Regions from separate parts of the Luteimonas viscosa genome, predicted to be linked through region 2. Evidence: predicted binding sites of a transcription regulator. Region 2 holds the regulator's gene; each other region holds the start of a gene.
The links. Region 2 encodes HrcA, which represses chaperone genes, less so after heat shock. Its sites were predicted from a motif close to TTNGCACTCNNNNNNNNNGAGTGCNAA; they were not measured.
Positions count from the first base shown of each region.

Region 1: a site for HrcA is predicted at 5,002-5,028, ahead of groES (co-chaperone GroES). Genes of this name have one in related genera too.
Region 3: a site for HrcA is predicted at 4,451-4,477, ahead of rpoH (RNA polymerase sigma factor RpoH). Genes of this name have one in related genera too.

Region 1 is NZ_VTFT01000001.1:1,603,345-1,613,865, forward strand. Features, by position in the region: gene FZO89_RS07145 (hypothetical protein) at 1-1,011, shown strand, start outside; gene FZO89_RS07150 (YadA-like family protein) at 1,170-2,789, shown strand; gene groL (chaperonin GroEL) at 2,878-4,524, opposite strand; gene groES (co-chaperone GroES) at 4,664-4,954, opposite strand; gene FZO89_RS07165 (winged helix-turn-helix transcriptional regulator) at 5,705-6,178, opposite strand; gene FZO89_RS07170 (D-amino acid dehydrogenase) at 6,426-7,709, shown strand; gene alr (alanine racemase) at 7,711-8,787, shown strand; gene FZO89_RS07180 (acyloxyacyl hydrolase) at 8,894-9,385, opposite strand; gene FZO89_RS07185 (GNAT family N-acetyltransferase) at 9,526-10,473, shown strand; gene FZO89_RS07190 (hypothetical protein) at 10,477-10,521, shown strand, end outside.
Region 2 is NZ_VTFT01000002.1:349,330-359,850, forward strand. Features, by position in the region: gene recN (DNA repair protein RecN) at 1-1,598, opposite strand, end outside; gene hrcA (heat-inducible transcriptional repressor HrcA) at 1,848-2,909, shown strand; gene grpE (nucleotide exchange factor GrpE) at 2,954-3,460, shown strand; gene dnaK (molecular chaperone DnaK) at 3,568-5,487, shown strand; gene dnaJ (molecular chaperone DnaJ) at 5,611-6,732, shown strand; gene FZO89_RS16225 (sensor domain-containing phosphodiesterase) at 6,901-8,208, shown strand; gene dapB (4-hydroxy-tetrahydrodipicolinate reductase) at 8,271-8,984, shown strand; gene FZO89_RS16235 (hypothetical protein) at 8,991-9,482, opposite strand; gene carA (glutamine-hydrolyzing carbamoyl-phosphate synthase small subunit) at 9,665-10,521, shown strand, end outside.
Region 3 is NZ_VTFT01000001.1:1,528,693-1,539,213, reverse strand. Features, by position in the region: gene FZO89_RS06930 (TonB-dependent receptor) at 1-2,529, shown strand, start outside; gene FZO89_RS06925 (CshA/CshB family fibrillar adhesin-related protein) at 2,529-4,181, shown strand; gene rpoH (RNA polymerase sigma factor RpoH) at 4,501-5,379, shown strand; gene FZO89_RS06915 (helix-turn-helix domain-containing protein) at 5,486-6,649, shown strand; partial or broken gene FZO89_RS18745 (DUF2306 domain-containing protein) at 6,696-7,118, opposite strand; gene zupT (zinc transporter ZupT) at 7,364-8,173, opposite strand; gene FZO89_RS06900 (NAD(P)/FAD-dependent oxidoreductase) at 8,253-9,530, opposite strand; gene tal (transaldolase) at 9,867-10,521, opposite strand, start outside.

The DNA.
Region 1 (10,521 bases), on a different contig from region 2:
GGCTGGCAGAGTCCGTTCGACATCCCCAACGACCTGGTCAAGCCCACCGACGCCGGCGACGCGGAGTGGCGCAGGCGCAAGCAGGCGCGCGAAGCGGCCTATCGCGCCGACAGCCGCTTCCCGCGCAACCCCGAGGGCGACCTGGGCAAGTTCCAGTTCGACTGGATGATCCTGCACACCGTCGAAAGCGCCGACCTGCTCGAGGACTTCAAGTATTTCGTCAACAGCGCCGACGGCAGCTGGCTGGTCACCGGCGATGCGATCGGCCACCTGATGGCGACCGCGCCGCCGCTGCCGGCCGATGCCGCGATCGACGGATTGATCCGCAAGGCCAACGGGGACTTCCTGCTGTGCGGCACGCATCCCGACGTCGGCCGCGCGTGCATGAAGCTCGGCGACGACATCCCGGCCGCCTTCGCGTGGCTGGCCAGCGCGGCACGCACGCACGAGTTCCTGTCCAGCATCGCGCGCACGCCGCAGCGCCTGGGCAGCGCCCCGCCCGGTCGCGCCCGGGGCGCGCGCGGCAAGGTGGACATCGACGGCACGGAACGTTACCTGCAGGTGTGGGTCGCGCCGGGCGCGAGCGCCGTCGTCACGCAGGTCCCGTGGCTGGGCATGGGCAGCGGCGTGATCAAGGACGCACGCGTGCGCGTCAACCGGGAGGTGCGGCGCGTGCGCTACGAGGGCGCCGACCGCGACGGCGGCGACGTGGTGATCGACCTGAAGCAGATGCAGCCTGCGGTCGCCGGACTCGACACCCGGCGCTACAGGATCGTCACCGCGTTCGCCGGACCGGCGCTGGAGCAGGCGATCGGTTTCGGCGAGGACGCGACATCGCTGGTCGACCAGGCGGCGGAGATCGACGCCGCCCTGCGCGCATGTCCGCAGGGACGCAGCGGCGCGGAGTGTCGCCGCGTCCACCGCGAACGCATGAAGCAACTCGACGAAGGTGCGCGCGACGAGGCGCTGCGCTGGGCACGGGAGCACGGATTGCCGGTGACCGGGGATTGAGGCCTTTCCGCGACCGCTGTGACAGGCGCCACCGCCCGCTGCACATGGAAGGCGGATCCACCCCACTCGCGACCCGGACGGTGGCCCCGGATCGTGGCGCTTCCCGAATGCGGTCAGGTGGGAGCGGCACTCCGCCGTTTCCGTCACCGGAGCCCGCCATGAGCATTCGATTCCCGTCCCGCGCCGCGCTGGCGCTGGCCATCCTCTTCAGTCTCTCCTACCCCGACGCGACTGCCGGCGAGAGCTGCATCCTCGCCGACGACGGCACGGCCGCGGAAAGCACGGGCGGCAGCAGCGCCCCCGGCTCGTCCGACGCCGTCGCCTGCGGCATCGACAACGTCGCCGGCGGCGTAGGCAGCGTCGCCTTCGGCCTGGAAAACGACGCCGGCGGCAACCAGAGCACCGCCATGGGCCGCGTGAACGTGGCCGCCGGCGTCGGCAGCGTGGCGATCGGTTTCCTCAATACCGCGACGGAAACGAACGCGGTGGCTGTGGGCCAGGACAACACCGCATCCGGGGCCCGCGCAGTGGCGATCGGCCGGAGCAATACGTCCACCGCGATGGAGGCCAGTGCCATGGGCGTCGGCAACACCGCCGACGGCGAACAGAGCAACGCGTTCGGCAGGAACAACACGGCCGCAGGCCAGTTCAGCAGTGCGATCGGCGCCTTCAACAGCGCCGTCGGCGATCGCAGCCTCGCCGCCGGGTTCTCCAGCGAGGCCATCGGCTTCGGCGCGGCCGCGATCGGCCTGGACGCGGTCGCGGGCGAGGACTTCGCCACCGCAATCGGTGCCGAGGCGTTTGCCGGCTACGGTTCGTTCGCTGGAGGGTATGGCAGCCGGGCACTCGGCCAGGGCGCGGCGCTCGGGCAGGGCAGCTTCGCCGAGGGGGGCACCAGCGTGGCGATCGGCTTCGATGCGCATGCCGCCGGCGACCGCAGCGTGGCGCTGGGCCAGTCGTCGGTCGCCGGTGGCAGCGACAGCGTCGCTGTGGGATCGAATGCCGGCGCCGACGCCACCGGATCGGTCGCCATCGGGCAGAACGCCAGCGCCACCGGGGCCAACAGTGTCGCGCTGGGCGCGGGCGCGCTTGCCGACCGCGCGTGGACGGTGTCGGTGGGCAGCGCAGGCTTCGAGCGCCAGATCATCCATGTCGCCGACGGCACCGCGCCGACCGACGCGGTCAACCTGCGCCAGCTCGAAGCCTCGCTGGCCAGCGCGAACGCCTACACCGACGCGCAGGTCGCCGGCCTGGGACCGGGCGGCCTGTCGGAAGCCGAGGTACGCGCGATCGCCGACGGCGGGGACGCCGCCACGCTGTCGGCTGCAGGGACGTATGCGGATGCCGCCGACGATGCGACGCTGGATGCCGCGCAGGATTACGCCGACACCGGCGACGCCACCACGCTCGACGCCGCCAATGCCTATACCGACGCGCAGATCGCGAGCATCGCCGGCTTCGATCCATCGGCGCTGAACGCACGCATGGACGCATTCGAAGACCGCTTCGACGACATCGATCGTCGCATGCACCGTCAGGACCGCCGCATCGACCGCCAGGGCGCGATGGGCAGCGCGATGCTGAACATGGCGATCAACGCCGCAGGCACGCAGAGCCCGCGCGGGCGCATCGCGGTCGGCGCCGGCTGGCAGGGTGGCGAAAGCGCGCTGTCGATCGGCTACGGCAAGCGCGTCGGCAGGACTGCGTCCTTCAGCCTGGGCGGCGCGTTCAGTGGCAGCGAGAAGTCCGCCGGCGTGGGCTTCGGCATCGACCTGTAAGGCGGGCGGCACGCACGATCCGGGCACAAAGAAAAACCCCGCCTCGCGGCGGGGTTCTTCGTCTTGCGGTGCAGCGGGTGAAGCCGGATCAGAAATCCATGCCACCCATGCCGCCCATGCCGCCACCACCGCCGCCGTGGGCGTGCGGCTCTTCCTTCTTCGGAAGCTCCGCCACCATCGCTTCGGTGGTGATCATCAGGCCGGCGATCGAGGCCGCGTTCTGCAGCGCCGAACGGGTGACCTTGGTCGGGTCGAGGATGCCGAACTCGATCATGTCGCCGTATTCGCCGGTCTGGGCGTTGTAGCCGTAGTTGCCCTTGCCGTCCTTGACCTTGTTGAGCACGACGCTGGGCTCTTCGCCGCAGTTGGTGACGATCTCGCGCAGCGGGGCTTCCATCGCACGCAGGGCGATCACGATGCCGTGGTTCTGGTCTTCGTTCGCGCCCTTGAGCTCGCCGATGGCCTGCAGCGCGCGCACCAGGGCCACGCCGCCGCCCGGGACCACGCCTTCTTCCACCGCCGCACGCGTGGCGTGCAGGGCGTCTTCGACGCGGGCCTTCTTTTCCTTCATCTCGATCTCGGTCGAGGCACCGACCTTGATCACCGCCACGCCGCCGGCCAGCTTGGCCACGCGCTCCTGCAGCTTCTCGCGGTCGTAGTCGGAGGAGGTCTCTTCGATCTGCGCCTTGATCTGCTTGATGCGCGACTCGATGGCGGAGGTGTCGCCAGCGCCGTCGATGATCGTGGTGTTCTCCTTCGAGACCTGGATCTTCTTGGCGCGGCCGAGGTCGGCGATGGTCGCCTTCTCGAGCTGCAGGCCGACTTCCTCGGAGATCACGGTGCCGCCGGTGAGCACGGCCATGTCTTCGAGCATCGCCTTGCGACGGTCGCCGAAGCCCGGGGCCTTGACGGCGCAGACCTTGACGATGCCGCGGATGGTGTTGACCACCAGGGTCGCCAGCGCCTCGCCCTCGACTTCCTCGGCGACGATCAGCAGCGGCTTGCCGGCCTTGGCCACGCCTTCGAGCACGGGCAGCAGGTCGCGGACGTTGGAGATCTTCTTGTCGTGCAGCAGGATGAACGGGTCGTCGAGCTCGGCCGACATCGACTGCTGGTTGTTGATGAAGTACGGCGACAGGTAGCCGCGGTCGAACTGCATGCCCTCGACCACGTCGAGTTCGTTGTCGAGGCCCGAGCCTTCCTCGACGGTGATCACGCCTTCCTTGCCGACCTTCTTCATCGCGTCGGCGATGATGTTGCCGATCGACTCGTCGGAGTTGGCCGAGATCGTGCCGACCTGGGCGATCGCCTTGTCGTCGGCGGTGGGCTTGCTGATCTTCTTCAGCTCTTCCACGGCGGCCTTGACCGCGTGGTCGATGCCGCGCTTGAGGTCCATCGGGTTCATGCCGGCGGCGACCGCCTTGGAACCCTCGCGGATCAGCGCCTGCGCCAGCACGGTGGCGGTGGTGGTGCCGTCGCCGGCGTTGTCGGAGGTCTTGGACGCGACTTCCTTCACCATCTGCGCGCCCATGTTCTCGAACTTGTCGGACAGCTCGATCTCCTTGGCGACGGACACGCCGTCCTTGGTGATCGTCGGGGCGCCGTAGCTCTTCTCGAGCACGACATTGCGGCCCTTCGGGCCGAGGGTCGCCTTGACGGCGTTGGCGAGCGTGTTGACGCCGCGCACCATCTTGGCGCGTGCGTCTTCACCGAAACGGATTTCTTTGGCAGCCATGGGATGAAACTCCGGAATTGGGGATTGGGGATTGGGGATTGGAGAAAGCGAAGGCGGCGGGCTCGGGAGGGGCGGGGCGGCGCGTTGCGCCGTTACGAATCCCCAATCCCCAATCCCGAATCCCTTCGCGGTACTCGGCTCAGCCGAGGATCGCGAAGATGTCGTCTTCCTTCACCACCAGATACTCGGTGCCGTCGAGCTTGACCTCGGTGCCGCTGTACTTGCCGAACAGCACCTTGTCGCCCGCCTTGACCTTCGGCGCGCGGACGCTGCCGTTGTCGAGCACCTTGCCCTCGCCGACCGCGACGACTTCGCCCTTGATCGGCTTCTCGGTCGCCGAGTCCGGGATCACGATGCCACCCGCGGACAGCTTCTCTTCTTCCATGCGCTTGATGACCACGCGGTCGTACAGCGGCTTGATATTGCTCATATTCAATCCTTTAAGTGATTGATTGGACTGGGAAAGTGGTGGCGATGTTAGCACTCGCACATGACGACTGCCAGCACCGTGGGCACGAAAATCCCGGGCAGGCCGGGAGGTGGGCGGAACATGGGGCGGCGTCTTGGGGCTTTCAAGGGCCGGTGAAGAAAAATCTCCCGCACCCCGGCGGGCCCGGCATCGTGTCCAGAGCACGCGCGTCCCGGTTCCCGGCAGGCGGGTGTCAGCGCGCACGGGGAAGGACTGCCGGGACCGGTGACAGGACAGCAACAACGTTGTTGAGCCCTTGTCGCGCGGCGCAGGGCACGGGTGCCCCCGGAGACGAATGTCCCCCGCCGCCGCCCTGCGGCCGACGGCTCCTCCTTGATTTCGTCCCCGGGGACACCCGCACCCTGCGGAGCAGGGTCCAGGTTTCCCGATCCAACAACCCAGCGCACACCCCGGCTTGGGACTGGCGATCCACGTGCCAGTCGTCAGCCGAGCGCCGCTGCGACCGGCGGGCTTTCGCGGCGAAATCAAGGAGGAGGCTTCCGCCGCGAGGCGGAGGCCGGGGGACATTCGCCGCGAAAGCCCGCCGGTCGCAGCGGGGCCCGTCAGGTCGCCACGAGACCGTACAGCGGCGGCCCGGATGTTCTGGACCCCTATGTCACGCGCGATGCCGCGCCGCGACTTAGCACACGCAACGCGCTTCGACGACCGCGCCCGTCGCGCAGGATCGCGGTGCGCATCGCAGGCGCGCCATCAATCCGCGACCGGCAGCTCCAGCGTCTCCTTGACCTCTTCCATCACGATGTAGCTGCGCGAGTCGCGCACATGCGGCAGGGTCAGCAGGGTGCTGCCCAGCAGCTTGCGGTACGAGGCCATCTCCGAAATGCGGGCCTTGATCAGGTAGTCGAAGTGGCCCGACACCAGGTGGCATTCGAGCACGTTGGGCAGCTTCAGCGCCGCGCGGCGGAACTCCTCGAAGATGTCGCCGGACTTGTAGGCCAGGCTGATCTCCACGAACACCAGCAGCCCCGCCTTCACCGAGGCCGGCGCCAGCCGTGCGTGGTAGCCGGTGATCACGCCATCGCGCTCGAGCCGGCGCACGCGCTCGGTGCACGGCGTGTTCGACAGCCCCACTCGTTCGCCGAGTTCGGTGAAAGGGATGCGCCCCTCCTGCTGCAGGATGCGCAGGATGCGGCGGTCGATGCGGTCGAGCTCGCGCGGCTTCATGGTCCTGCCAGGAACGGCTTCTGCAGGAATATTACCTGTCCTGAGCCTCGATATCAGTCGAATCGACTGCAATCGTCTTTCTATACTGGAGAATGCCACGGCCAGCGCGGCAACTCCCGGAACCTAGGGGGCGTATGCGTGAGGCCCTCCGCGGCGATCCCCACGTCTGCGCGTCCAGCGAAGCGACGGCACCTGCGGGCGAGCTTTCCATCCTTCCATCCACTGGCGTGTGGCGAGAGAACAGGCAATGCGCATCCTGATCCTGGGTTCCGGCGTGATCGGCGTGACCACCGCGTGGTCGTTGCGCCGGCAGGGCCACGAAGTGGTGGTCGTCGACCGCGAGCCCGGCCCCGCGCTGGAGACCAGCTTCGGCAACGCCGGCCAGGTGTCCCCCGGCTATGCCTCGCCTTGGCCGGCGCCGGGAATTCCGCTCAAGGCGGCGAAGTGGCTGCTCTCGCGCCACGCGCCGCTCGCGATCCGCCCCACCGGCGACCCGGAACAGTACCGCTGGCTGTGGCGGATGCTGCGCAACTGCACCCACCACCGCTACGCGGTCAGCAAGGCGCGGATGGTGCGGCTGGCCGAGTACAGCCGCGACTGCCTGGGCGAACTGCGCCGCGAGACCGGCATCGAGTACGAACAGCGCACCCTCGGCACCACCCAGCTGTTCCGCACCCAGGCGCAGCTCGACGGCGCCGCACGCGACATCGCCGTCCTGCGCGAATACGGCGTGCCGTACGAACTGCTCGATCGCGACGGCATCGTCCGCGTCGAGCCGGCGCTTTCCAGGGTGAAGGACACCCTGGCCGGCGCGCTGCGCCTGCCCGGCGACGAGACCGGCGACTGCCACCTGTTCACCACCCGGCTGGCGGCGCTGGCCGCCAGCGCGGGCGTGGAGTTCCGCTTCGGCCAGGAGGTGCAGGCGTTGCTGGGGGATGGCGAGCGCCTGGCCGGGGTGCGCATCGGCGGACGCACCGAGACCGCCGACGCCTACGTGCTCGCGCTCGGCAGCTGGTCGCCCAGGCTGCTGGCGCCGCTGGGCGTCCGCCTGCCGGTGTACCCGCTCAAGGGCTACTCGCTGACCATCCCGATCGTCCGCCCGGAACTCGCGCCGCACTCCACCGTGCTCGACGAGAGCTACAAGGTCGCGATCACCCGGTTCGACCAGCGCATCCGCGTCGGCGGCATGGCCGAGGTCTCGGGCTACGACCGGTCGCTGCCGCGCACGCGGCGCGAGACGCTGGAGATGGTGGTGCGCAGCCTGTACCCGGAGGGCGGCGACCTCGATCGCGCCGAATTCTGGAGCGGCCTGCGCCCGTCCACGCCCGATGGCCCGCCGGTGGTGGGCGCCACGCGCTACCGCAACCTCTGGCTCAACACAGGGCACGGCACGCTGGGGTGGACCATGGCCTGCGGTTCGGCGCGGTACCTGGCCGACCTGGTCGACGGGCGCACGCCCGCCATCGATCCCGAGGGCCTCGACATCTCGCGCTACGATCGCCCGTGGCCGGTCCCGACCGGGCTGCGCTGACATGCGCCCGTCCCGCTCCACCATCGACCTCGACGCCCTGCGCCACAACTACCGCCATGCACGCGCGCTCGGCGGCGGCCGCGCGCTGGCCGTGGTCAAGGCCGATGCCTACGGCCACGGCGCGGTCGCCTGCGCGCGCGCGCTCGAGGGCGAGGCCGACGGTTTCGGCGTGGCCTGCATCGAGGAGGCGCTGGAACTGCGCGAAAGCGGCATCCGCGCGCCGATCCTGCTGCTGGAAGGCTTCTTCGACGTCGAGGAACTGCCGCTGGTCGAACGCCACGACCTGTGGACCGTGGTCGCCACGCCGTGGCAGGTGGACGCGCTCGAGCGACATCGCGCCTCGCGTCCTTGGCGGGTCTGGCTGAAGCTCGATTCGGGCATGCACCGGCTGGGCCTGTCGCCGGACGAATACCTGCCCGCCTGGCAGCGACTGCGCGCGCTGCCGTGGGTGGACGCGATGGTGGCGATGAGCCATTTCTCGCGCGCCGACGAACTGGGCCACGACAGCACGCGCGTCCAGCTCGCCACCTTCGACGCCGCGCTGGCGCGGTTGCCGGCCGGCACCCCGGCCAGCCTGGCCAACTCGGCCGCGCTGATGGCATGGCCCCATTCGCGCCGCGACTGGTCCCGCCCGGGGCTGATGCTGTACGGCTCGCACATGCTCGACGCGCCGCGCGCGGAAGCGGACGCGCTGCGCGCGGTGATGCGGCTCGAGTCGAAGGTGATCGCCGTGCGCGAGCTCGCCGCGGGCGAGCCGATCGGCTACGCCGGTACCTTCACCACCACGCGCCCGACGCGGGTGGGCGTGGTCGCGGCCGGCTACGCCGACGGCTATCCGCAGTACGCCACCTCGGGCACGCCGGTGGTCATCGACGGCCGGCCGGGCGAACTGATCGGACGGGTCTCGATGGACATGCTGACCGTGGACCTGACCGACCACCCCGCGGCCGGCCTCGGCAGCGACATCGAGCTGTGGGGACCGCGCCTGCCGGTGGCCGTCGTCGCCGCGCGCAGCGGCAACAGCCCCTATCGCCTGCTGACCGGTCTCAAGCGCGTCCCGCGCCACTACACGGGCTGACGCCGGCGCCCGTCGGGATCGGTGGCGGGAACGCGGCTTCCGCAGCGAGCGGTGTGTGCAGCGGCAGCGTGCCGTCGGCAACCTTCCGCCACCATCACCGGAACCGCTAGAACCGCCACGCGCCCTGCAGCATCGTCTCGCCATCGTTGGGCTGGTGCAGGCTGGCATTGGAGATGTGCCGGGCCAGCAGCGAGAACCGGCCCCACTGCCAGCCGATCGTGCTGATGAACTGCGGCGAGCCGGACAGCGCGTCGGTCTCGCCGCTCTGCACGCCCACGCCGAACCCGCCGACCAGGCCGCTCGGGCGCTCGTAGCGCAGGCCACCATGGAAGAGTGTGACGTCGTCGCCGTTGTCGTAGTCCGAGTCGCTGCGTCCGCGCACGTGCATCGCGCCCAGTTCCCAGTGCAGCATGCCGCCGCGGAACTCGCGCCACGCCGGCAGCCAGGCCAGCGCGACGACCGGCGTGTCCTCGTTGTCGCGGGTGAAGGAAACGCCGGCCCCGACCTCGACTTCGGCCGCGCCGGCAGCGCTCCAGGCGAACACGAACGGGAGGGCCAGGGCGGCGAGCCGCGAGGCAGGGCGAATCGATGGCGACATGGGTGGCAGACCAGGGGGGACCGCGGAAGGATAAGACCAGGCGGCGCGAAACGCAGCGCGGCCGCGCCGGTGCCGCCGGCACACTGCGTTCCGGGCGGGCGGCCGGTTACCCTGTCCTGCCTTCCCGCCGGACACCCTGCTTGACCGCTCCGCCGCCCGCGCTTTCCGGCCGTGCCGAGGCCGACTTCGCGATCGAGTCCGGCCGCTGCGGACCGCTGCGGGTGCGCGCGTCGACCCGCGGCGGCGAGGTGTTCGACCGCTTCTTCGCCGCCTACGACCAGGCCTTCGTGCTGCCAGACGAGAAGGAGGGGCGGGAGGGCTTCCTCGCCTGCCTGGCCCTCAACCACGGCGACGCGCAGGCGCGGCTGCTCGCGCGCTTCGGGGCCTTCCGCGAATGGGTGCTGGTGGCCGAGCGCGATGGCGACGTGGTCGGCGGCGCCAACTTCATCTGCCACGCGGTCGCCGCCCACGACGGCGCCCCCCTGCTGGCGATGAACCTCAACTACGTGTTCGTGGCGCCCGCGCATCGCGGTCGCGGGCACCTGCGCGACATGGTCGCGGCCAGCCGCGGGCTGGCGCGGATGTCGTTCGCCGGCGCGGACGCCGACACGCTGCCGCTGCGCATGTTCATCGAGCTCAACGACCCGCTGCTGATGGAGGCCGACGCTTATGTCCTGGACAGCGCGGTCGCCGGCATCGACCAGTTCGACCGGGTCGCGGTCTGGGCGAGGCTCGGCGCGCGCATCCTCGATTTCCCCTATCGGCAGCCGCCGCTGTCGGGGACGCAGGCGGCCGACGCGGGCCTGATGCTGGGGGTGGTCGACGCCCCCGGGGCCACGCTCGACGCCTGCGTGCTCGGCGCCCACCTCGAACGCTTCTTCGCGATCTCGGTGCTGAAGGACGGCGATCCGCACGCGCAGCCGGCCGCGCGCGCGCAGCTGGACCTGTGCGCCGGGCGCTGCGCGCAGGGCGGCGGATTTGCATTGCTCGATCCGCTGCCGCATCTTCCGGCATTGCGCGCCGGATCCGGCCCCGGCGCGCCGCGAGGGGGATTTCGCGAACGCCTGGCCGGGCTCGCGACCGGGTAGCGCATGCCCGGCCACGACGGGGACCGCATGATGGCCGGGGAGCCCACC
Region 2 (10,521 bases):
CGCGCCAGTTCCTCCTGGCGCTGCTTCGCATCGAGGCGCTGCACCGCACTGTGGGTGAGGCCGTCGCGGTCGGCCTTGCTGACCCGGTAATGGGCATGGCCCTGGGCGGCGACCTGCGGCAGGTGGGTGACGCACAGCACCTGGCGGCTGTCGCCGAGCGCACGCAGCTTCTGGCCGACGATCTCCGCGACCGCGCCACCGATGCCCGAGTCCACCTCGTCGAACACCATCGTCGGCACCGCGTCCGAGCCGAGCGCGGCGACCTCGATCGCCAGCGAGACGCGCGAGAGCTCACCGCCCGACGCCACGCGCCGCAGCGGCCTGGGCGGCTGCCCGGCGTTGGCCGAGACCAGGAATTCGACGCGCTCGCCGCCCTGCGGGTCGGGGCGGTCGCGATCGACCGGCTCCAGCGCCACCTCGAAGCGGCCGCCACCCATCCCGAGTTCGCCGATCAGCCCGGTGGTGGCCTGGGACAGGCGTCCGGCGGTCGCAGCGCGTGCCAGGCCCAGGGCGTCGGCGGCCTCGCGCCATGCGCCGGCGGCGGTCGTGATCTCGCCATCGAGCACCTGCAGCCGCGTGCCGGCCTCGCGCAGCGATTCGAGTTCGGCAGCGAACGCGGCCCGGGTGTCGGCCAGCGCCTCCGGCGCGACCCGGTGCTTGCGCGCCAGTTCGTGCAGACGCGCCAGGGTGGCGTCCATCGCCTCGAACCGGACCGGATCCAGGTCGAGGTCGTCGCGCACGCGCTGCAGCAGCAGCGCGGCCTCGTCGATCTGGATCGCGGCCGACTCGAGCATGGCGTCGACTTCCTCCAGCCTGGGCTCGTGCGCACGCTCGCGCGACAGGCCGCCGCGCAGCTGCTGCAGGCGCCGCTCGAGCGACGGGCCTTCGTCGTCTCCGGACAGGCCCGACAGCGTTTCATCGCAGGCCGCGATCAGGCTGGCCGCGTGCGCATGCCGGCGGTGTCCCGCGACCAGCGTCTCCAGCGCCTCGGGGCGGAGGTCCTCCCGCTCGAGCTCGCCGAGCTGGTGCTGCAGCCAGTCGATCCGCTCGGACACGTCGCCGGTCCTGGACAGCGCATCGCGCTCGCGCAGCAGGGCGCTCCAGCGTGCGGCCGCCTCGCGCACCGCCGCCAGGGGCGCGTCGTGACGGCCGAAGGCGTCGAGCAGGGCGAGCTGGCTGGACTTTTCCAGCAGCGCCTGGTGTTCGTGCTGGCCGTGGATCTCGACCAGCAGCCCCGCCAGTTGCGAGAGCTGCGACAGGGTCGCGGGCCGGCCGTTGATCCACGCGCGCGAACCGCCGTCGGCGCGCAGGGTCCGACGCAGGGTGCAGGCCTGTCCGTCGTCGAACTCCTGCTCGCGCAGCCAGTCGAGCGCGGCCGGCGCGTCGGCGGGGTCGAAGTCGGCATGCAGTTCCGCGCGCGCCGCGCCATGCCGGACCATGCCGGCGTCGGCGCGCAGGCCGGACAGGAAGCCGAGCGCGTCGACCAGCAGCGATTTGCCGGCGCCGGTCTCGCCGGAAATCACCGTCATGCCCGGGCCGAATTCGAGTTCGGAGGCCGAGACGACGGCGAAATCGCGAAGGGTGAGGCGCCTGAGCATGGTCGGGCATTGTAGTGCGCGCGTTCTCAACCGCCGAGACGCAATGCGGGCAGCGCGCAGTCCGCGCCGGACCGGGGATCGGCGCGGCGAGGCCGCATGGTCGTCCGGGTGTCGCGTGCACTCCGGCCCTCGCCCTGCCGCGCACCCGTGGCACCTTCGCCGCGGGCCGCCCGGCTGCCGGCCGGCTTGCGCAGGGCGGAATCCCCCGTCGCTTGCTCCGCACGGACGATCGGCGATCTAATCGCGGCGATGGCCGTCCCTCCGCCCCGTACCCACCTCGACCCGCGCGCGCGGCAACTGCTGCGCACGCTGATCGCGCGGCACATCCGCGACGGCGGGCCGGTGGGCTCGCAGACCCTGGCCCGCCATTCGGGACTGGACGTGAGTCCGGCGACGATCCGCAACATCCTCGCCGACCTCGAGGACCAGGGGCTGCTGTCGGCGCCGCATACCTCGGCCGGACGGATCCCCACCGCCCAGGGCTACCGGGTGTTCGTCGATTCGCTGCTGCAGGTGCAGCCGCTGCCCAATGCGGAGATGGCGCGGCTGCGCGGCGAACTGGCCGGCGGTTCGGGGACCACCCAGTCGCTGCTCGGCAGCGCCTCGGAACTGGTCTCGGCGATGACCCATTTCGTCGGCGTGGTGTCGGTGCCCAGGCGCGAACAGTTCGCCTTCCGCCACATCGATTTCGTGCCGCTCGACGGGCAGCGGGTGATGGCGATCCTGGTGTTCGCCGACCATGACGTGCAGAACCGCATCATCCAGACCCGCCGCCCCTACGACGGTTCCGAACTGGAGCGGGTCGCCAACTACCTGAATGCGCACTTCGCCGGGCGGCCGGTGGCCGAGATCCGCGCCACCCTGGTGCACGAGTTGCAGGCCGCGCGCGACGAGATGGAAGCGCTGCTCTCGCACACGGTGGAACTGGCCGAGCAGGCCCTGGCCCCGGCCGACAGCGACGACATGCTGGTCGCCGGCCAGACCCGGCTGATCGGGGTGCAGGACCTGTCCGACCTCGACCGCCTGCGCGAGCTGTTCGAGGCATTCGCCCGAAAGCGCGAGATCCTGCAGTTGCTGGAGCGCACGATCCGGGCGCCCGGCGTGCGCATCTTCATCGGCGAGGAGACCGGGCTGGCGCCGCTGGAGGGTGTCTCCCTGGTGACCGCGCCCTACGGCGCCGGCGGCAGGGTGCTGGGGGTGCTGGGCGTGATCGGCCCCACACGGATGGCCTACGAACGCGTGATCCCGGTGGTGCAGGCGGCCGCCGACGTGCTCGGCGCCGCCTTGAATCCGGAACCGCCGGCCCCATAGCTGGCGGGTCGGCGGCCAGACGACCGCCCAGCCAACGCCAGGACATGACCACCGAACCCATGCAGGACGCCGCCACCGCGGCCGAGGAAGAACACGGCGCCGAAGGCCGGATCCAGGCCCTCGAGGCCGAACTTGAACAGCTTCGCGCGCAGTCGCTGCTCGACCGCGCCGACATCGAGAACCAGCGCAAGCGCCTCGAGCGCGACGTGCGCAACGCCTGCCGCTTCGCCAACAAGCAGTTGCTGGGCGAACTGCTGCCGGTGTTCGACAGCCTCGAGGCCGCGCTCAACACCGCCCCCGCCGAGGACCCGCTGCGCGACGGGGTGGTGCTGACCCTGCGCGAACTCACGCGGGTCTGCGAGAACGCCGGCCTGGTCGAGGTCGCCCCGGCGCCCGGCGACGGTTTCGATCCCGACCGCCACCAGGCGATGAGTGCGGTCGAGACCGCGGACGTGGCCCCGGGGGCGGTCGTCCAGGTGTTCCAGAAGGGCTACATCCTCAACGAACAGCTGCTGCGCCCGGCGCTCGTCGCCGTGGCCAAGCACGACTGATCCTGAAACATCCGCCCGGCGACGCTTGAAGCGCCGTCGCGGCAGCCCCAGATACGCGTCATCGGCGGCAGCGCCGCCCACCAGACCAGATTCCAGAGGGAACCATCATGGCAAAGATCATCGGCATCGACCTCGGCACGACCAATTCGTGCGTGGCGATCATGGACGGCGGCAAGGCCAAGGTCATCGAGAACAGCGAGGGCGACCGCACCACGCCGTCGATCGTGGCCTACACCAAGGACGGCGAAGTGCTGGTCGGCGCGAGCGCCAAGCGCCAGGCCGTCACCAACCCCAAGAACACCTTCTACGCGGTCAAGCGCCTGATCGGCCGCAAGTTCGGCGACGCCGAGGTCAAGAAGGACCTCGACCTGGTGCCGTACGCGATCATAGAGCACGACAACGGCGATGCCTGGGTCGCGACCAGCGACGGCAGGAAGCTCTCGGCGCAGGAAGTGTCCGCGCGCATTCTCGAGAAGATGAAGAAGACCGCCGAGGATTACCTGGGCGAGAAGGTCACCGAGGCCGTCATCACGGTCCCGGCCTACTTCAACGACAGCCAGCGCCAGGCGACCAAGGACGCCGGCAGGATCGCCGGCCTCGACGTCAAGCGCATCATCAACGAGCCGACCGCCGCGGCGCTGGCTTACGGCCTGGACAAGGCCGGTGGCGACCGCAAGATCGCGGTCTACGACCTCGGTGGCGGCACCTTCGACGTGTCGATCATCGAGATCGCCGAAGTCGATGGCGAGAAGCAGTTCGAGGTGCTGGCCACCAACGGCGACACCTTCCTCGGCGGCGAGGACTTCGACAAGCGCGTGATCGATTACCTGGTCGAGGAGTTCCAGAAGGACCAGGGGATCGACCTGCGCAAGGATCCGCTGGCCCTGCAGCGCCTGAAGGACGCGGCCGAGCGCGCCAAGATCGAACTGTCCAGCGCGCAGCAGACCGAGGTCAACCTGCCGTACGTCACCGCCGACGCGTCGGGCCCGAAGCACCTGAACATCAAGCTCACCCGGGCCAAGCTCGAGGCGCTGGTGGACGACCTGGTGAAGAAGACCATCGACCCGTGCAAGGTCGCGCTCAACGATGCCGGCCTGCGCGCCAGCGACATCGCCGAGGTCATCCTCGTGGGTGGCCAGACCCGCATGCCGCGGGTGCAGGCGGCGGTGAGCGAGTTCTTCGGCAAGGAGCCGAAGAAGGACGTCAACCCGGACGAGGCCGTGGCGATCGGCGCCGCGGTGCAGGGCGGCGTGCTGGCCGGCGACGTCAAGGACGTGCTGCTGCTGGACGTGACCCCGCTCAGCCTGGGCATCGAGACCCTGGGCGGCGTGTTCACCAAGATCATCGAGAAGAACACGACGGTGCCGACCAAGGCCTCGCAGACCTTCTCCACCGCCGAGGACAACCAGTCCGCGGTGACCGTGCACGTGCTGCAGGGCGAGCGCGAGCAGGCCCGCTACAACAAGTCGCTGGCCCGCTTCGACCTGACCGGCATCGACGCCGCGCCGCGCGGCATGCCGCAGGTGGAGGTGTCGTTCGACATCGACGCCAACGGCATCGTCCACGTGACGGCCAAGGACAAGAAGACCGGCAAGGAGCAGAAGGTCGAGATCAAGGCCGGTTCCGGCCTGTCGGACGACGAGATCCAGCGCATGGTCGCCGATGCCGAAGCGCATCGCGAGGAGGACAAGAAGTTCCAGGAACTGGTCGGCGCCCGCAACCAGGCCGACGCGTTGATCCACAGCGCGCGCAGCGCGATCAAGGACAACGGCGACAAGGTGCCGGGCGACGTCATCGGTCGTGTCGAGGGCGCGATCGCCGAGGTCGAGACCGCGATGAAGGGCGACGACAAGGGCCAGATCGAGGCCAAGACCAGGGGACTGGAAGAGGCCGCGCAGGCGCTGTTCGCGGCCGCCGCGGCCGCACAGCAGCCGGGCGCCGATGCCGGCGGTCCGGCGGCGTCGAACAACGACGACGTGGTCGACGCGGAGTTCACCGAGGTCAAGGACGACGAGAAGAAGCAGTGATTGGTGATTGGTGACTGGTGATTGGAAGAAGCGGGGTTTCGGCTCCGCTTTTTCCATCACGATCCCCTGGAGTCCGCTTTCGCCGTTCCGAATCACCAATAACGAATCACGAATCCCGTCTCCATGAAACGCGACTACTACGAAGCCCTCGGCGTCCCGCGCGATGCCAGCGAGGAGGACCTGAAGAAGGCCTATCGCCGCTGCGCGATGAAGTTCCACCCGGACCGCAATCCGGGCGACCACGAGGCCGAGATGCGCTTCAAGGAGTGCAAGGAAGCCTACGAGGTGCTGTCCGACGGCGGCAAGCGCCGCCTCTACGACCAGCACGGCCACGCCGCGTTCGAGCACGGCATGGGCGGCGGCAACGCGGGCCCCGGCGGCTTCGGTGGCGCCGACATGGGCGACATCTTCGGCAACATCTTCGGCGGTGGCGGCGCGCGTGGCGGGCCGCGGCGCGGTGCCGACGTCGGCTACGTGATGGAACTCGATCTCGAGGAAGCCGTGGCCGGCCTGGAGAAGCGCATCGAGATCCCGACCCTGGCCGAATGCGGCGACTGCGCCGGCACCGGCTCGGAAGACCGCAAGCTCGAGACCTGCGGCACCTGCCACGGACGCGGCCAGGTGCGCTTCCAGCGCGGCATCTTCTCGATGCAGCAACCGTGCCCGCATTGCCACGGACGCGGCCAGACCATCGCCAACCCCTGCAAGACCTGTCACGGCAATGGCCGCGTCGAGGAGGAGAAGGTGCTCTCGGTGAAGATCCCGGCGGGCGTCGACAACGGCGATCGCATCCGCCTGGCGGGGGAGGGCGAGGCCGGCCCGGCCGGTTCGTCTCCCGGGGACCTGTACGTGGAGGTCCGGGTGCGTCCGCACCCGATCTTCGAACGCGACGGCGACGACCTGCACTGCGAAGTGCCGATCCGCTTTTCGCAGGCCGCGCTGGGCGACGCGGTGCGCGTGCCGACCCTCGGCGGCGAGGCGGAGATCCGGGTTCCCGCCGAAACCCAGACCGGCCGGGTCTTCCGCCTGCGCGACAAGGGCGTGAAGTCGGTGCGCAGCCGCGCGCCGGGCGACCTGTACTGCAAGGTGGTGGTCGAAACGCCGGTCAACCTGACGCCCGAACAGCGCGACCTGCTCGACAGGTTCGAGGCCACCTTCGTCGGCGACGGTGCGCGTCGGCATTCGCCGAAATCCAGCACCTTCGTCGACGGCGTGCGCGGCTTCTGGGAGCGCATGACCTCCTGATGCAGCGTCTCCCCGCCGCGTTCGGGGGCGACCGGCCGGCAGTCGGGCAATGCGGCCCTGCAACTTGACAGCCCACCATGCCGGTGGGAGGGTCGGCCTGTCCGCGATGGGCGCCGCATGCGTGGCGCCCGCAAGGGGGGGCGGAGGATGCCAAGGAAGCAGGCGGCCATGCAGTTGCTTGTCGAAAAGCGTCGTCGGCGCGCCGCACAGGACGCGGGCACCGGCCTGTCGGATGCGGAGGCGCTGTCGCTGTTGACGCGGGTGGTCGAGGCGCAGGGCGCGATCATGGCCTCCGGGCCCGGCCCGTCGGACGTGCTGGCCGCGCTGACCCTGCACGCACAGGAACTGACCGGCGCCGGAGGCGCCGTCCTGGAGATCCGCGACGGCGATGCGATGGTCTACTGGTTCGCTTCCGGCATGGCGGAAGCGCAACTGGGACTGCGCATTCCCGTCGCCGGCAGCCTGTCGGGCCTGAGCATGGAGCGCGGCTGCTTGCTGCGCTGCGACGACAGCGAGCAGGACGCGCGGGTCGATCGCGACGCCTGCCGGCGCGTGGGACTGCGCTCGATGGTGGTCGTGCCGCTGCAGTTCGGCGACCAGCCCGTCGGCGTGCTCAAGGTCGCCTCGCGCGAGCCGCATTGTTTCGGCCCCGCGGAAACGCTCGCGCTCGAGCACCTGGCCACGCTCGCCGGCGCCAGCCTGCATCGTGCGGTCGAAGCCTCGCGCCGGGAGGCGGAAGTCGCCGCCGGTGCGGGGAACCGAGCCGATCGCGACAGCGGGGACGAAGCGGCCCGGCGGCGCCTGACCCGGCTGCTGCGCGACGGTCGCCTGCGCGTGGCGAGGCAGCCGATCGTCCGCATGACGGACGGTACCGTCGTCGGCTGGGAAGCGCTGGCGAGGTTTCCGGAGGAATACGGCCTGCCGACCGACACCTGGTTCCGGGATGCCGCCCGCTGCGGGCGGAGCGTGGAACTGGAACTGGCGGCGCTGCGCGCGGCGCTGGCCGACCCGCTGCCGGCCGGTGACGCCTACCTTTCGTTGAACGTATCGCCCGAGGTCGCGTGCAGCGACGCGCTCGACCAGGTGCTGGGCGATGTCGATCCGGCCCGGATCGTGCTCGAGATCACCGAGCACACCGCGGTCGAGGACTACCCGAGGCTTGCCGCCCGGCTGTCGGCGTTGCAGGCGCGCGGCTTCCGCATCGCGGTGGACGATACCGGCGCCGGCTTCTCCAGCCTGCGACACGTGCTCACGCTCGCGCCCGACATCATCAAGCTCGACATGAGCCTGGTGCGCGGCGTCGACCTCCGTCCGCGGCTGCAGTCGCTGATCGCGGCGCTGTGTACCTTCGCCGAAGGCACGCAGGCGACCCTGGTCGCGGAGGGTGTCGAAACCGACGCCGAGTCGCGGACGTTGCGGCGGATCGGCGTGGCGTGCGGGCAGGGCTACTTCATCGGGGCGCCGCAGCTGACCTGATCGGCTTCGCCCGGGCAGCGAGGGGCTTGTCGGCGGGTGGCGCGCACGGCTAGCCTGCGGCCATGGACAAACCCGTACGAATACTGGTCCACGGTGCCTCCGGCCGCATGGGGCAGGCGCTGCTGCGGCTTGCGTCGGGCATGAAGGACGTGAGCGTGGTGGCCGCGGTCCAGCGTTCGGTCGGCCAGCGCGTGGTCGACGGGACGCCGCATTTCGCCGCGTCCGAGCTTGCGGGCACGCCGGCGTTCGATGTCGCGGTCGATTTCAGCCTGCCAGAAGGCTTCGATGCCGTCCGCGCCCTTTGCGAGGCGCGCGGCGCGGCGCTGGTGTCCGGCACCACCGGCCTGTCCGATGCACAGCGCGCCGCGCTCGATGCCGCCGCCGGCCGTATCCCGGTGCTGTGGCAGGCCAACTTCAGCGTCGGCGTCGCGGTGCTGGACGAACTGGTCGAGCGCGCGGCGACGGCGCTCCCGGGCTGGGACTGCGACATCGTCGAATCGCACCACGCGCACAAGCGCGATGCGCCTTCCGGCACCGCGCTGGCGCTGGGCGCGTCCGCGTCTCGCGGCGGTGCCACGCCGCGCTACGCAAGCCTGCGCGCGGGCGACATCGTCGGCGAACACCTGGTGCAGTTCGCGACCATGGGCGAACGGATCGAGCTGGTCCATCGCGCAGGCAACCGCGACATCTTCGCGCAGGGCGCGCTGCAGGCGGCGATCAGGCTGGTGCGGCGCCCCCCGGGACGCTACGGGCTGCGCCAGCTGCTGTTCGACTGAGCCGGACTAGTCTTGTTCGAGCAGTTGCTCGAAGCGTGCGACCGCGGACTTGCCGCGGACCTCGCCCAGCATCCGCCGCGAGCGCGTGAGCAGGTCCTCGAGCGCCTCGGCCGACTTCACTTCCTCCAGCCGCATCGCGAGGTCCTCGCCCATCGGTCCGAGCAGATCGCTGACCGCGCGTGCCGCCCGGCGGCCACGTTCGCGCAGGTCGGCGGTGGTGGTGGGCGGCCCGGCCGGCACGGCGGCGGGTTTCGATGCGGCAGGGGCGGGGGCCGCCGCCGCAGGACCGCCGGTGGACACCACCAGGCCATGGGCCTGCAGCCCTTCCAGCAGCGCCAGGGCGTCCGGGAACCCCGATACGCCACGCAGCTCGGCCACGCTGCGTTGGCCGTCGACCAGGATCAGCAACCGCCGCTGGCGGATGTCCAGGCCCGCCTTGCGCTCCCCGATTTCCTGTTGCCCGGCGGGCGTCTTGGCATACACGGTCTTGTCGTTCATGGCCCCCCCGGGCGCACGGCTTTCGCCGCCGGAATCAACTTAGCCTGCGTCCCGGGGCTTGTACAGCGGGTTTTCCTTTTCGGCCGTCGCCCGGTATCATTCCCGCTCGCCTGATTCCCCCCGCCTCCGGACCGGTTCCGCCCGCTCCGGCGGTTTTTTGCAACCTCACGTAGGCGAAGCCAGTGACCGAAACCGCAATCCTCGTCCTCGAAGACGGCACCGTATTCGAGGGCGTTTCCGTGGGCGCGAACGGCCTGTCGGTCGGCGAGGTGGTGTTCAACACCGCCATGACCGGCTACCAGGAAGTGCTCACCGATCCCTCGTACGCGCGCCAGCTGGTGACGCTCACCTATCCGCACATCGGCAACACCGGCTGCACGGACCAGGACGACGAAGCCCGCAAGGTCTGGGCCTGTGGCCTGATCGTGCGCGACGTGCCGCGCCGGCCCAGCAACTGGCGCAGCGAGGTCGCGTTGCCGGAATGGCTGCGCGCGCGCGGGCTGGTCGCGATCTCGGGGATCGACACCCGCAAGCTCACCCGCCTGCTGCGCGATCGCGGATCGCAGAACGGCGCGCTGATGGCCGGCGAGGTCGACGTGGACAAGGCGCTGGAGGCCGCGCGCAAGTTCCCCGGCCTCAAGGGCATGGACCTGGCGAAGGAAGTCAGCACCGCGAAGACGTATGCCTGGACCGAAGGCTCGCTGGATCTCGACACGAACGCGTTCGGGGCCACGCCGCCGAAGTTCAGGGTGGTCGCCTACGACTACGGCGTGAAGCACAACATCCTGCGCATGCTCGCCGAACGCGGATGCGAGCTCACCGTGGTCCCCGCGCAGACGCCGGCCGAAGAAGTGATGGCGATGCGCCCCGACGGGGTGTTCCTGTCCAACGGTCCTGGCGATCCGGAACCCTGCGACTACGCCATCGCCGCGATCCGCACGTTCGTCGCGCGGAAGGTGCCGCTGTTCGGCATCTGCCTGGGCCACCAGTTGCTGGGACTGGCCGCGGGCGCCAGGACCTCGAAGATGCCGCACGGCCA
Region 3 (10,521 bases), on a different contig from region 2:
GACGGCCGCCTGGCGTTCTACGGCAAGGCCAAGCTGGGCGGGAAGTACCTGGTCACCGCCCAGGCCGATACGCAGAACCGTCCGCTCGAGGACCTGTTCGACGGCTTCACCTCGGCCGATCCGCAGGACGTGTTCCGGCGGCTCGATCCCGACCTGTACTACCCGACCTACGGCGACGATTCCCGCGTATGGCGCGACGTCGACACCATGGGCCGCTTCTACCTGCGCGCGGACTGGGACAAGAACGAGGCGCTGTGGGGCAACTTCGCCACCGGCTTCACCGGCACCGAGTACGGCCAGTACTCACGCGCGCTGTACGGCGCCGCGCTGAACTGGCGCTCGCGCATGGCCAATGCCTGGGGCGACCCGGTGACGCAACTGCGCGCGTTCGCCTCCGAGGCGCAGACCGCGCCCGGCCACAGCGAGTTCATCGGCACCGGCGGCAGCCTGTATTACCTGCGGCACACCGACGTGCTGCCCGGCTCCGACCGGGTGGTGCTGGAAGTGCGCGACCGCACCACCGGCCGTGTCGAGCAGCGCGTGGAACTGCTGCGCGGCGCCGATTACGAGATCGACGAGCTGCAGGGCCGCGTGCTGCTGACCCGCCCGCTGGCGCAGATCACCCTGCAGAACCTGCCGACGCTGACCCGCGACGCGCCGCTCGACGGGTTCGCGCAACGCCTGATCGTCGATTACGAGTGGGTGCCCAGCGACTTCGACGCCGACGACGTCGCCGCCGGCGTGCGCGGCAAACACTGGTTCGGCGACCATCTCGGCGTCGGCCTGACCCACGTCGACGAGAACCGCGCCGGCGAGGACTACACGCTGACCTCGGCCGACGTCACGCTGCAGGCCGGCAAAGGCACCTACCTGAAGCTCGAGCACGCGCGCACCGAGTCCACCAGTGCGCCGGTGTTCTTCTCCGACAACGGCGGCCTGAGCTTCACCCGCATCAATCCCGCCGGGCCACGCGAAGGCGAGGCCACCGCGGTCGAGGCGCGCGCCAACTTCCAGGAACTGGGCTGGAGCCAGCAGCCGTGGAGCGCGGGGGCGTGGTGGCGCCAGATCGACGCCGGCTACTCGATCTCGCGCTTCGATACCGGCGCCGAGGTCGAGGAATACGGCGCCGAGGTGCTGGGCGAGTTCACCCCGAACCTGGGCGTGTACGCACGCTACAGCCGCGCCGAGCGCGCCGGCGACGTGCTGACCCAGGCGCAGGCCCGGGCCGAATGGCGGATCGGCGATGTCGATGCGCTCGCGTTCGAGCTGCGGCGGGTCGAAGAAACGCGCGGCACGCTCGATGCGGCCGGCCTGCTCGGCGCCGCGCGCTACACCCGCCGCTTCGGCACCGCGCTCGATGTCTACGGCACCGCCCAGTTGACCCTGGACGACGACAGTGGCGCCTACGCCGACAACGACGCGTTCACCCTCGGCGGTCGCTACAACTTCGCCAATCTCTCCACCCTGGGCGGCGAGCTCACCACCGGCGACCGCGGCGACGCGGCGCAGATCAACGGCGAGTGGCGGCGTTCGGCGCAGCAGAGCTTCTACGGCAGCTACACGTACTCCACCGATCGCAGCGACTACGACCCGCTTTTCAATCCCAACGCGCGCAACGGCTGGACGCTCGGCCAGCGCTGGCGGCTGTCGAACCAGGTCAACGTGTTCAACGAGAGCCAGTTCCTGAAGAACCGTCGCGAGAGCGGCCTGGCGCATACCTTCGGCCTGGATTTCTATCCGGCCCAGGGCTGGAACGTCGGCTTCACCCTGAGCGACGGCGAGCTGACCAACGTCAACGGCGGCGAGGTTGATCGCCGCGCGATCAGCGTCGCCGGCGGCCGCACCTCCACCGACACCAGCTGGCAGAGCAAGCTGGAGTGGCGCGAGGACAGCGGCGCCGAACGCGTCACCCAGTGGGTCAGCACCCATCGCCTCACCCACAAGCTCAACGAGAGCTGGCGGATCGCCGGGCGCTTCAACTACGCCGATACCCAGGACGACCTCGACCCGGCCGCCAGCGCGAAGTTCATCGAGGGCAACCTCGGCTTCGCCTTCCGCCCGTGGAACAGCACGCGCTGGGGCCTGTTCGGCCGCTATACCTACCTCTACGACCTGGCGACGCTGGGCCAGATGGGCGGCGCGCAGTACGACCAGAAGACCCAGGTGCTGTCGCTGGAAGGCGTGTACCGCCACGACCAGCGCTGGGAATTCGCGGGCAAGCTCGCGCGCCGCGAGGGCGAGGCGCGCTTCGGCCGCGGCACCGGCGACTGGTTCGACTCGGCGACCACCTTCGCCGCCGGGCAGGTCCGCTACGAGCTGCTGTACCGCTGGCACGCGATGGCCGAGTACCGCTGGCTGGACGTGGACGATGGCGGCACGCGCCAGGGCTGGATGGCGGGCGTGGACCGCGACATCGGCCGCAACTTCCGCATCGGCGCGGGCTACAACTTCACCGATTTCAGCGACGACCTGACCGAGTTCGATTACGACCACCAGGGCTGGTTCGTCAATTTCGTGGGCAGCTACTGATGAAGACTCGCAACCTCCGCAACGCCTGCACGCTGTTGCTGGCCGGCGGCCTGTTCGCCGCGCACCTGCCGCAGGCGCATGCCGCGGCCTATGCCACCGGCGGCAGTGGCCAGTACCGCAACGAGGTCCTGTGGCTGACCTGGGGCGGCGGCGTAAACGGCACGGCGGGGCTCCCGCTGGCCGACGGCGCCACGACCTCGGCCACGATCCCGGTGACCGCGAACCAGGACCTGGTCCTCGAGTGCAGCCTGTCCGGCATCAGCGGCACCATCGAGAGCTATCGCCCCGGCGACTGGAGCGGCGACGCGCTCGACGACATGTACAACATCGGTGGCACCGGCGCTGCCAACCAGCTCATCACCGGCATCATGGGCAGGACAGGCACCCACGGTTTCACCGTCGAGTGCCAGGCGACACTGGGCGGCCTGCCGTACCGGATCCCCGGTCTGGTGATGGCGGACGCGGAGTCGATGAACACGACCACCGAGTACCTGGAGGGCACCGCCGCGGGCACCTGGAACGTGGTCGAGGTCTACACCGGCAACGGCAACCGCTACGACGCGCGCAAGGACGACGTGGGCGGCGGCCTGCAGGCGATCCGCTTCGGCAACCCGGGCGGCGAGCAGAACGGCACGACCAGTCCGGCGGGCGTGACCTTCCTGACCTTCGACGAAGCGGCCTACGGCCCCGGCGAGTCGATCACCATGGCGTTCGAGATCCTCGGTGGCGGCAATACCGCGATCGCGATCGGGCTGCTGGCGCCGTCCGCCGACTTCGGCGATGCCCCGGGCAGCTACGGCGACGCCGCGCACCTGCTGCGCGGGCTGGTGGCCGAGCCCGACGGGCTGGCGCCCGGCGCCGGCGCCATCGACATCAACACCCCGGGTTTCCAGCTCGGACAGCTCGCACCGCCCGACAGCGGCTTCCTCGGCAGCATCGGTCCCGACGGCGAGCCCGGCACCCAGGCCGGCGTCGACGCCGATGGCGACGACAGCGGCGGCAGCGCAGGCTCCGCCGAAGAGGACGCATGGACGTCGGACACGCTGGCCATCACCGGGACCGCGCAGCCGATCGACCGCAGCATTGCCTGCGTGGGCACCGGCACGGTCGCGGGCTGGATCGACTTCGACCACAACGGCGCGTTCGACCCCGACGAGCGCGCGCAGGCCGCGTGCAGCGGCGGGGCCGCGGCCCTGTCGTGGATCGTGCCCGCCGACGTCTCGCCCGGCAGCAGCTACGTGCGGCTGCGCTATGCGACCGATGCCGCCGAGGTGCAGTCGCCCTCCGGCGAAGCGGCCGACGGCGAAGCCGAGGACCACGCGGTCGAGCTCGAACTCGCGGTGGACGTGTCGCTGGACAAGGTGGTGACGCCGACCAATGCCAGCGTCGGGCAGGTGGTCGACTACACCGTGACCGTGGGCAACGCTGGCCCGTTCGCGGCCGATGGCGCGGTCGTCACCGATCCGCCGGTGGACGGACTCGACTGCGCACCGGCTTCGGTCGTGGCCTGCAGCGCCAGCGGCGGTGCGCAGTGCCCCGCCGCTGCCACGGTCGGGGACCTCCAGGGCGCCGGGCTGACGATCCCGGCACTGCCCGAAGGTGGCGAACTGGTGCTGGAATACCAGTGCACGGTGGCCGATCCGGAACCCTGAGGCGTCCGCGACGCGCTGCGACGCCAGGCAGGCCGGCCGACGCCGAGGGGGCCGGCGTGCCGGGCCGGGGAGGCTGGCCGCCGGCGTGCGTCGCTCGCGTCAACGGGTCGGCCTGTCGCACGTTCGATAAGGCGGTCGAGCGGGATTCAGGCGGGCAACGGCGAGGAGCGGGGCCAGATGTCTCCGGAGCGCCAGGCCGGCTCCTGAAACGATCGACAGCCGCCCCTGTCGTTGTTCCATTCATGCAACGCTGGGAACTTCCAGAGCCCTTAGCAGTCACAGGTACCGACTGCTAGACTCCTTTCCCATGAAGACCCCCATGACCCAAGCCCTCGTTGCCAACAACCTGCCGGTTCCCGCCTTCACCGGGCTGACTCCGCTCGGTTCGCTGGAAGCCTACATCGGTGCGGTCCACCAGATTCCCGTGCTCTCGGTCGACGACGAGCAGGCGCTGGCGCGCCGTTTCCGCGACGAAGAGGACCTCGACGCCGCGCGCGAGCTGGTGCATTCGCACCTGCGCTTCGTGGTGCACGTCGCCCGTGGCTACAGCGGCTACGGCCTGCAGCTCGGCGACCTGATCCAGGAAGGCAACATCGGCCTGATGAAGGCGGTCAAGCGCTTCGACCCCGACATCGGCGTGCGCCTGGTGAGCTTCGCGGTGCACTGGATCCGCGCCGAGATGCACGAGTTCATCCTCAAGAACTGGCGCATCGTCAAGGTCGCGACCACCAAGGCCCAGCGCAAGCTGTTCTTCAACCTGCGCAAGAGCAAGACCCGCCTGGGCTGGCTCAACGCGGCGGAAGTGAGCGCGGTGGCGAAGGACCTCAACGTGTCCGAGCGCGAGGTGCTGGAGATGGAGTCGCGCCTGTCGGGTCGCGACATCGGCTTCGACGCGCCGTCCGACGAGGACGACGAGCACGCGCCGCCGTCGCCGTCGGCGTACCTGATCGCGCACGACGAGGATCCGGCGCAGGCCTACGAGCGCGGCGACAGCGCCGACAACCGCCTGGAGCTGCTGCGCGCCGGGCTGGCGCGCCTGGACGAGCGTTCGCGCGACATCATCAAGCGTCGCTGGCTCGATCCGGACAGCAAGCTCACGCTGCAGGAACTGGCCGACGAGTACGGCGTGTCGGCCGAGCGCATCCGCCAGGTCGAGGCCAACGCCCTGAAGAAGATGAAGGCGCTGTTCGCGGCCTGATCGTCTCGCTGCGAAGAACAGGAAAAGCCCGGCTCCGGCCGGGCTTTTTCCGTTTCCGGCGTCCGCGCGATTATCCTGCACGGCCCCGCCACCGGCTCCGCGGTCGATGACAGTCTGGGTGATCCTGTATTGGGTCGGCGCCGCGCAGGCGGCGATGCTGGCAGCCGCGCTTTGGCGAAGCCGGTCGAACGCGCACGCCAACCGCGTGCTTTCGGCCTGGCTGGGCGTCATCGCGGTGGATCTCGCCGTCAAGGCCGGGTACATGGCGTCCGCGACCACCGCCCTGGGCGATGCGTACCGGATCGCGCGGCTGCTGCCGCTGTTCTACGCGCCGATGTTCTTCGTCTATGTGCGGGTGCTGACCACGGGACGGGCCCCGCGCTGGCGCGACCTGGCCCACGCCGCGTGGTTCGGCCTCGCGCTGGCGTGGGCGGGCGGACGCTGGCTCGGCGGCGCCCCGCTGCCGGTGGCCGGGTCGTGGGATGCGCCGTGGTTCGATCCCCTGCTGTACCTGGTGGCGTTCGCCTACCTGGCGGCGGCGCTGCGCTGCGTCGCGCGGTATCGCCGTCGGCTGGAGGCGCACCGCTCCGACGCCGACCGGCTGTCGCTGCGCTGGCTCACGGCCCTGGCGGCGGGGCAATTCGTGATCTGGGGCATCGCGCTGCTGCAATGGCTGGTGCGCCTGCCGTACCTGGACTACTACCTGATCTACGGTGCGGTCGCGGCCTGGGTCTGCGTGATCGGCTGGTTCAGCCTGTCGCAGCCGCCCGTGGCGACGACGGCGGAGACCGATCCCGTTGCGGATCCGTCGCCGGACCCGTCGCCGGGCGGCGATGGCCTTGCCGGCGACGCGCGCGTCGACGATGTCGAGGCGCGGCTGTCGGAGCTGATGGCGCGCGAGCGCCTGTACCGCGAACCCGCGCTGACGATCGCCCAGCTCGCACGGCGCAGCGGTTATCCCGAGTACCTGGTGTCGGCCGTGATCAACCGCCGGCTGGGCGGCAATTTCTGGGAGTACGTGAACCGCCATCGCATCGAGGCGGTCCGCGCCAGCCTGTCGGATCCGGCCGAATCGCGCGCGATCCTCGAGCTCGCCTACGACGCGGGATTCACCTCCAAGTCCACGTTCAACACCGCGTTCAAGCGGCTGGTGGGCGAGACGCCCAGCGCCTTCCGGCGTCGGCATGCGGAACCGGAACCGGCGCGGGGCAAGTCGCCGGACGGCGACGGCGCGACAGGGCCAGCCAGCCCGAGCACGCGGCCAGATTGAACATCCAGCTCACCCAGGACACCGTCGCGTACACGGGCGTGAACGGCCATTCCATCACCCCCGTGCCCACGCCCAGCATCACCCGGAACGTGATCGCACCGGTGGTCAGGGCGATGCTGTAGGCCATCCAGGTGCGGTGGCGGGGAAGGTCGCGCCTGATCGCCAGCCGGATGCCGTTCGCGGTGATGCCGAGCCACAGCAGCGCGAGCGCGGAAAACCCCGCCCGGCTGACCCAGCCGCCATGGGCCTCCTGGGCCATGGACAGGCCGGACACGCCGCCGACCAGGATCGCCACCGCGGACACCCGGCCGCAGACGCGGTGGATCATCGGCCACCGCCGGCGGATGCCCTGGCTCAGCTGGACCGGCACCAGCAGCAGCGCGAGCCCGGCGCCGAAGAAGTGCGCGGGCACGTCCCAGCCGGCGACGGCGAAGCGGGCCGCGAACGGATCGCCCTCGCGCACGGGCATGAGCAGGAAGACGAAGGCGTAGGCGGCCACCAGCACGCACGCCAGCGAGAACAGGGCCTGGGTCGATCGCACCAGCAGGGTCGTGGCTTGCAGCCGCATGCGCTTGCTCCATCGGGTCGGGATGGAGGCAGCATCGGCAGCGCACGCGCCGCGGTCGTCGCAGCCGGCCGGACCGGACGTCCGCGACGTTCGATCCGGCGGGTTCGCACGTGCGCGTCAGGCCGGGGAGCGGGCCCCGGCGGCCGTCACCACTTGAACAGCACCAGGCTGATCGCCAGCGCGGCCATGCCGGTGACCAGGCCGTAGACCGTCTCGTGGCCCTTGGCGTAGCGCTTGGCCGCGGGCAGCAGTTCGTCCAGCGCCAGGAACACCATCACCCCGGCGATGAAGCCGAACACCCCGCCGAACACCGCGTCCGACAGGTACGGCCGCAGCAGCACGTAACCGATGATCGCGCCGATCGGCTCGGCCAGGCCGGACAGCAGGCAGGCGATGAAGGCGTAGGCCTTGTTGTGGGTGGCGAAGTACACCGGCACCGCGATCGCGATGCCTTCGGGGATGTTGTGGATCGCGATCGCGAACGCCAGCGGCATGCCCACGCCCGGATTCTCGAGCGTGGCGAAGAACGTCGCCAGGCCTTCCGGGAAATTGTGCGCGGTGATCGCGATCGCGGTCAGCAGGCCGACGCGCTTGACGTAGTCGCGGTTGTGCTGGCGGAAGTAGGGATCGTCGACCTCGAGCCGTTCGTGCGGGTTCGGCACCAGCCGGTCGATGGTGACGATCAGCAGTACGCCGGCGAGGAACGACAGCGTGCCCCAGGTGAATCCCAGGCGGTCGCCGTAGGCCAGCGTGTACGACGCGACCGACTTGTTGAGGATCTCGGCGAGCGACACGTACACCATCGCCCCGCCGGCGAAGGCCAGGCCGAACGCCAGCAGCCGCGCATTGGGCTTCTTCGAGGCGAAGACCAGCAGGCTGCCGAGCCCCGTCGCCAGTCCTGCGCCGGTGGTCACCGCGAGCGCGATCAGCAGGTTCTGCAGCGGGATCTCGGTCATGCGCGCGGCGTTCCGGGGGACGCGCCATCCTAGCCGAAGCAAGGCACGCGCTGACGTGCACGCTCACGCGTGTGGATCGTTACTTTGTATCGGAACGATCGTCGCCGCCGAGGATGATCCGGGCCGCGCGCTGGTGGGTCCAGTACGCCACCGACCAGTTGAGCAGCACCACGATGCGGTTGCGGAAACCGACCAGGAAGAACAGGTGCGCCAGCAGCCAGAACCACCAGGCCAGCATCCCCGAGAACCGCCACGCGCCGAGGTCGACCACGGCGGCCATGCGGCCGATGGTGGCGAGGTTGCCGTAGTCGCGGTAGCGGAAATGCGTGCCCTCGCGGCCGTCCAGGCGGGCGAGGATCGTGCGCGCGACGTGGCGGCCCATCTGCTTGGCGGCCGGCGCCACGCCCGGCACCGGCCTGCCGTCGGCGCGGTCGATCGCGGCCAGGTCGCCGGCCACGAAGATGCAGGGATGCCCCGGCACCGAGAGATCCGGTTGCACCTTCACGCGCCCGGCGCGATCGAGCGGCACGCCCAGGCATTGCGCCAGCGGCGAGGCCGCGACGCCGGCGGCCCAGACCACGGTCCGCGCGCGCACGAACTCCTCGCCACGGCGGTAGCCCTCGGCGGTGATCTCCTCCACCGGCACGCCGGTGTGGACCTCGACGCCGAGCTTCTCGAGTTGCGCGCGCGCCTTGCGCGACAGGTCGTCCGGGAACGAGGACAGCACGCGCGGTCCGGCTTCCACCAGCCGCACCCGCGCCCGCGCCGGATCGATGTTGCGGAACTCGCCGCTGAGCGTGTGCCGCGCGATCTCCGACAGCGTGCCCGCCAGTTCGACCCCGGTAGGACCACCGCCGATGATGGCGAAACTCAGCCAGGCGTCGCGTTCGTCGGGATCGGTCTCGGCCTCCGCGCGCTCGAAGGCGAGCAGCAGCTTGCGGCGCAGGTCGAGCGCGTCGTCGAGCGTCTTCAGGCCCGGCGCGTGCGCGGCCCACTGCTCGTTGCCGAAATAATCGTGGGTGACGCCGCTGGCGAGCATCAGGTAGTCGAAATCCAGGCGCTGTCCGCCGGTGGCATCCTCGATTTCCACCTGGCGCGCGTCCGCATCGATGCGCGACACGGTCGCCATCCGCACCTCCACGTTCTCCTGCCGGCGCAGGATCTGGCGCAGCGGCGCGGCGATGTCGGGCGCGGACAGGCCCGCGGTCGCCACCTGGTAGAGCAGGGGCTGGAACAGGTGGTGGTTGCCGCGATCGAGCAGGGTGATGCGGACCGGAGCGGTGCGCAGCGCGCGCGCGGCCCAGAGGCCCGCGAAGCCGCCGCCGACGATGACCACGTGGGGAAGCGGTTGCGTCATGCGGTCGATTCTAGGCACGGACGCCGCAAGATCCTGTGGACCCGGCCGAGCGGGTGCCACGATACGGTCGCGGGCTGTTCGCACTCCTGCGGCGAAGGGTTGCGCTTGGCGGTTCCAGCGCTTGCGGTCGACGGATGCCGCAGGCGGAGGAGGCGTGCCGGAGACGCGGAGGCAACGCGCTGCGTCCCGGCCCTCACCCCGACCCTCTCCCGCAAGCGGGAGAGGGAGCAGGCGGGTCTTCGTGGGTCGACGCCTCGCCGTATCATGACTCGCAAGGAAGCGGCGTGGCGGCGATGGCGCACTGCAGCTGCCGCGCGCTGGTGCACTGGTCCGGGATCAGCCGAGCTTCGCCGCCAGCTGCGCCTCGAGCTTGCGCTGGTCGGCGGCGAAATTGCGGATGCCCTGGGCCAGCTTCTCGGTCGCCATCGCGTCCTCGTTGTGCTGCCAGCGGAACGCGGCTTCGTCGAGCGCGGCGGGCTTGTCGCCACGTTCGCCCGCGTCGACCAGCGCGCGCTCGACGGTCGCGTCGGACTCTTCCAGCGCGCCGAGCAGGTCGGGCGAGATCGTCAGGCGGTCGCAGCCGGCCAGCGCCAGCACTTCGCCGGTGTTGCGGAAGCTCGCGCCCATCACCACGGTGTCGTAGCCGTGGCGCTTGTAGTAGTTCCAGATGCTGGTCACCGACTCCACGCCCGGATCGTCCTGCGGCGTGGCCGGCCTGGCCATGCCGTTGGCCAGGTGCCAGTCGAGGATGCGGCCGACGAAGGGCGAGATCAGGAACACGCCGGCCTCGGCGCAGGCCACCGCCTGCGCGAACGAGAACAGCAGGGTGAGGTTGCAGTGGATGCCCTCGCGCTCGAGCCGTTCGGCGGCGCGGATGCCTTCCCAGGTCGAGGCGATCTTGATCAGCAGGCGATCGGTGCCGATGCCGGCCTGGCTGTAGAGCTCGACCAGCCGGTGCGCCTTGGCGATGGTGGCTTCGGTGTCGAAGCTC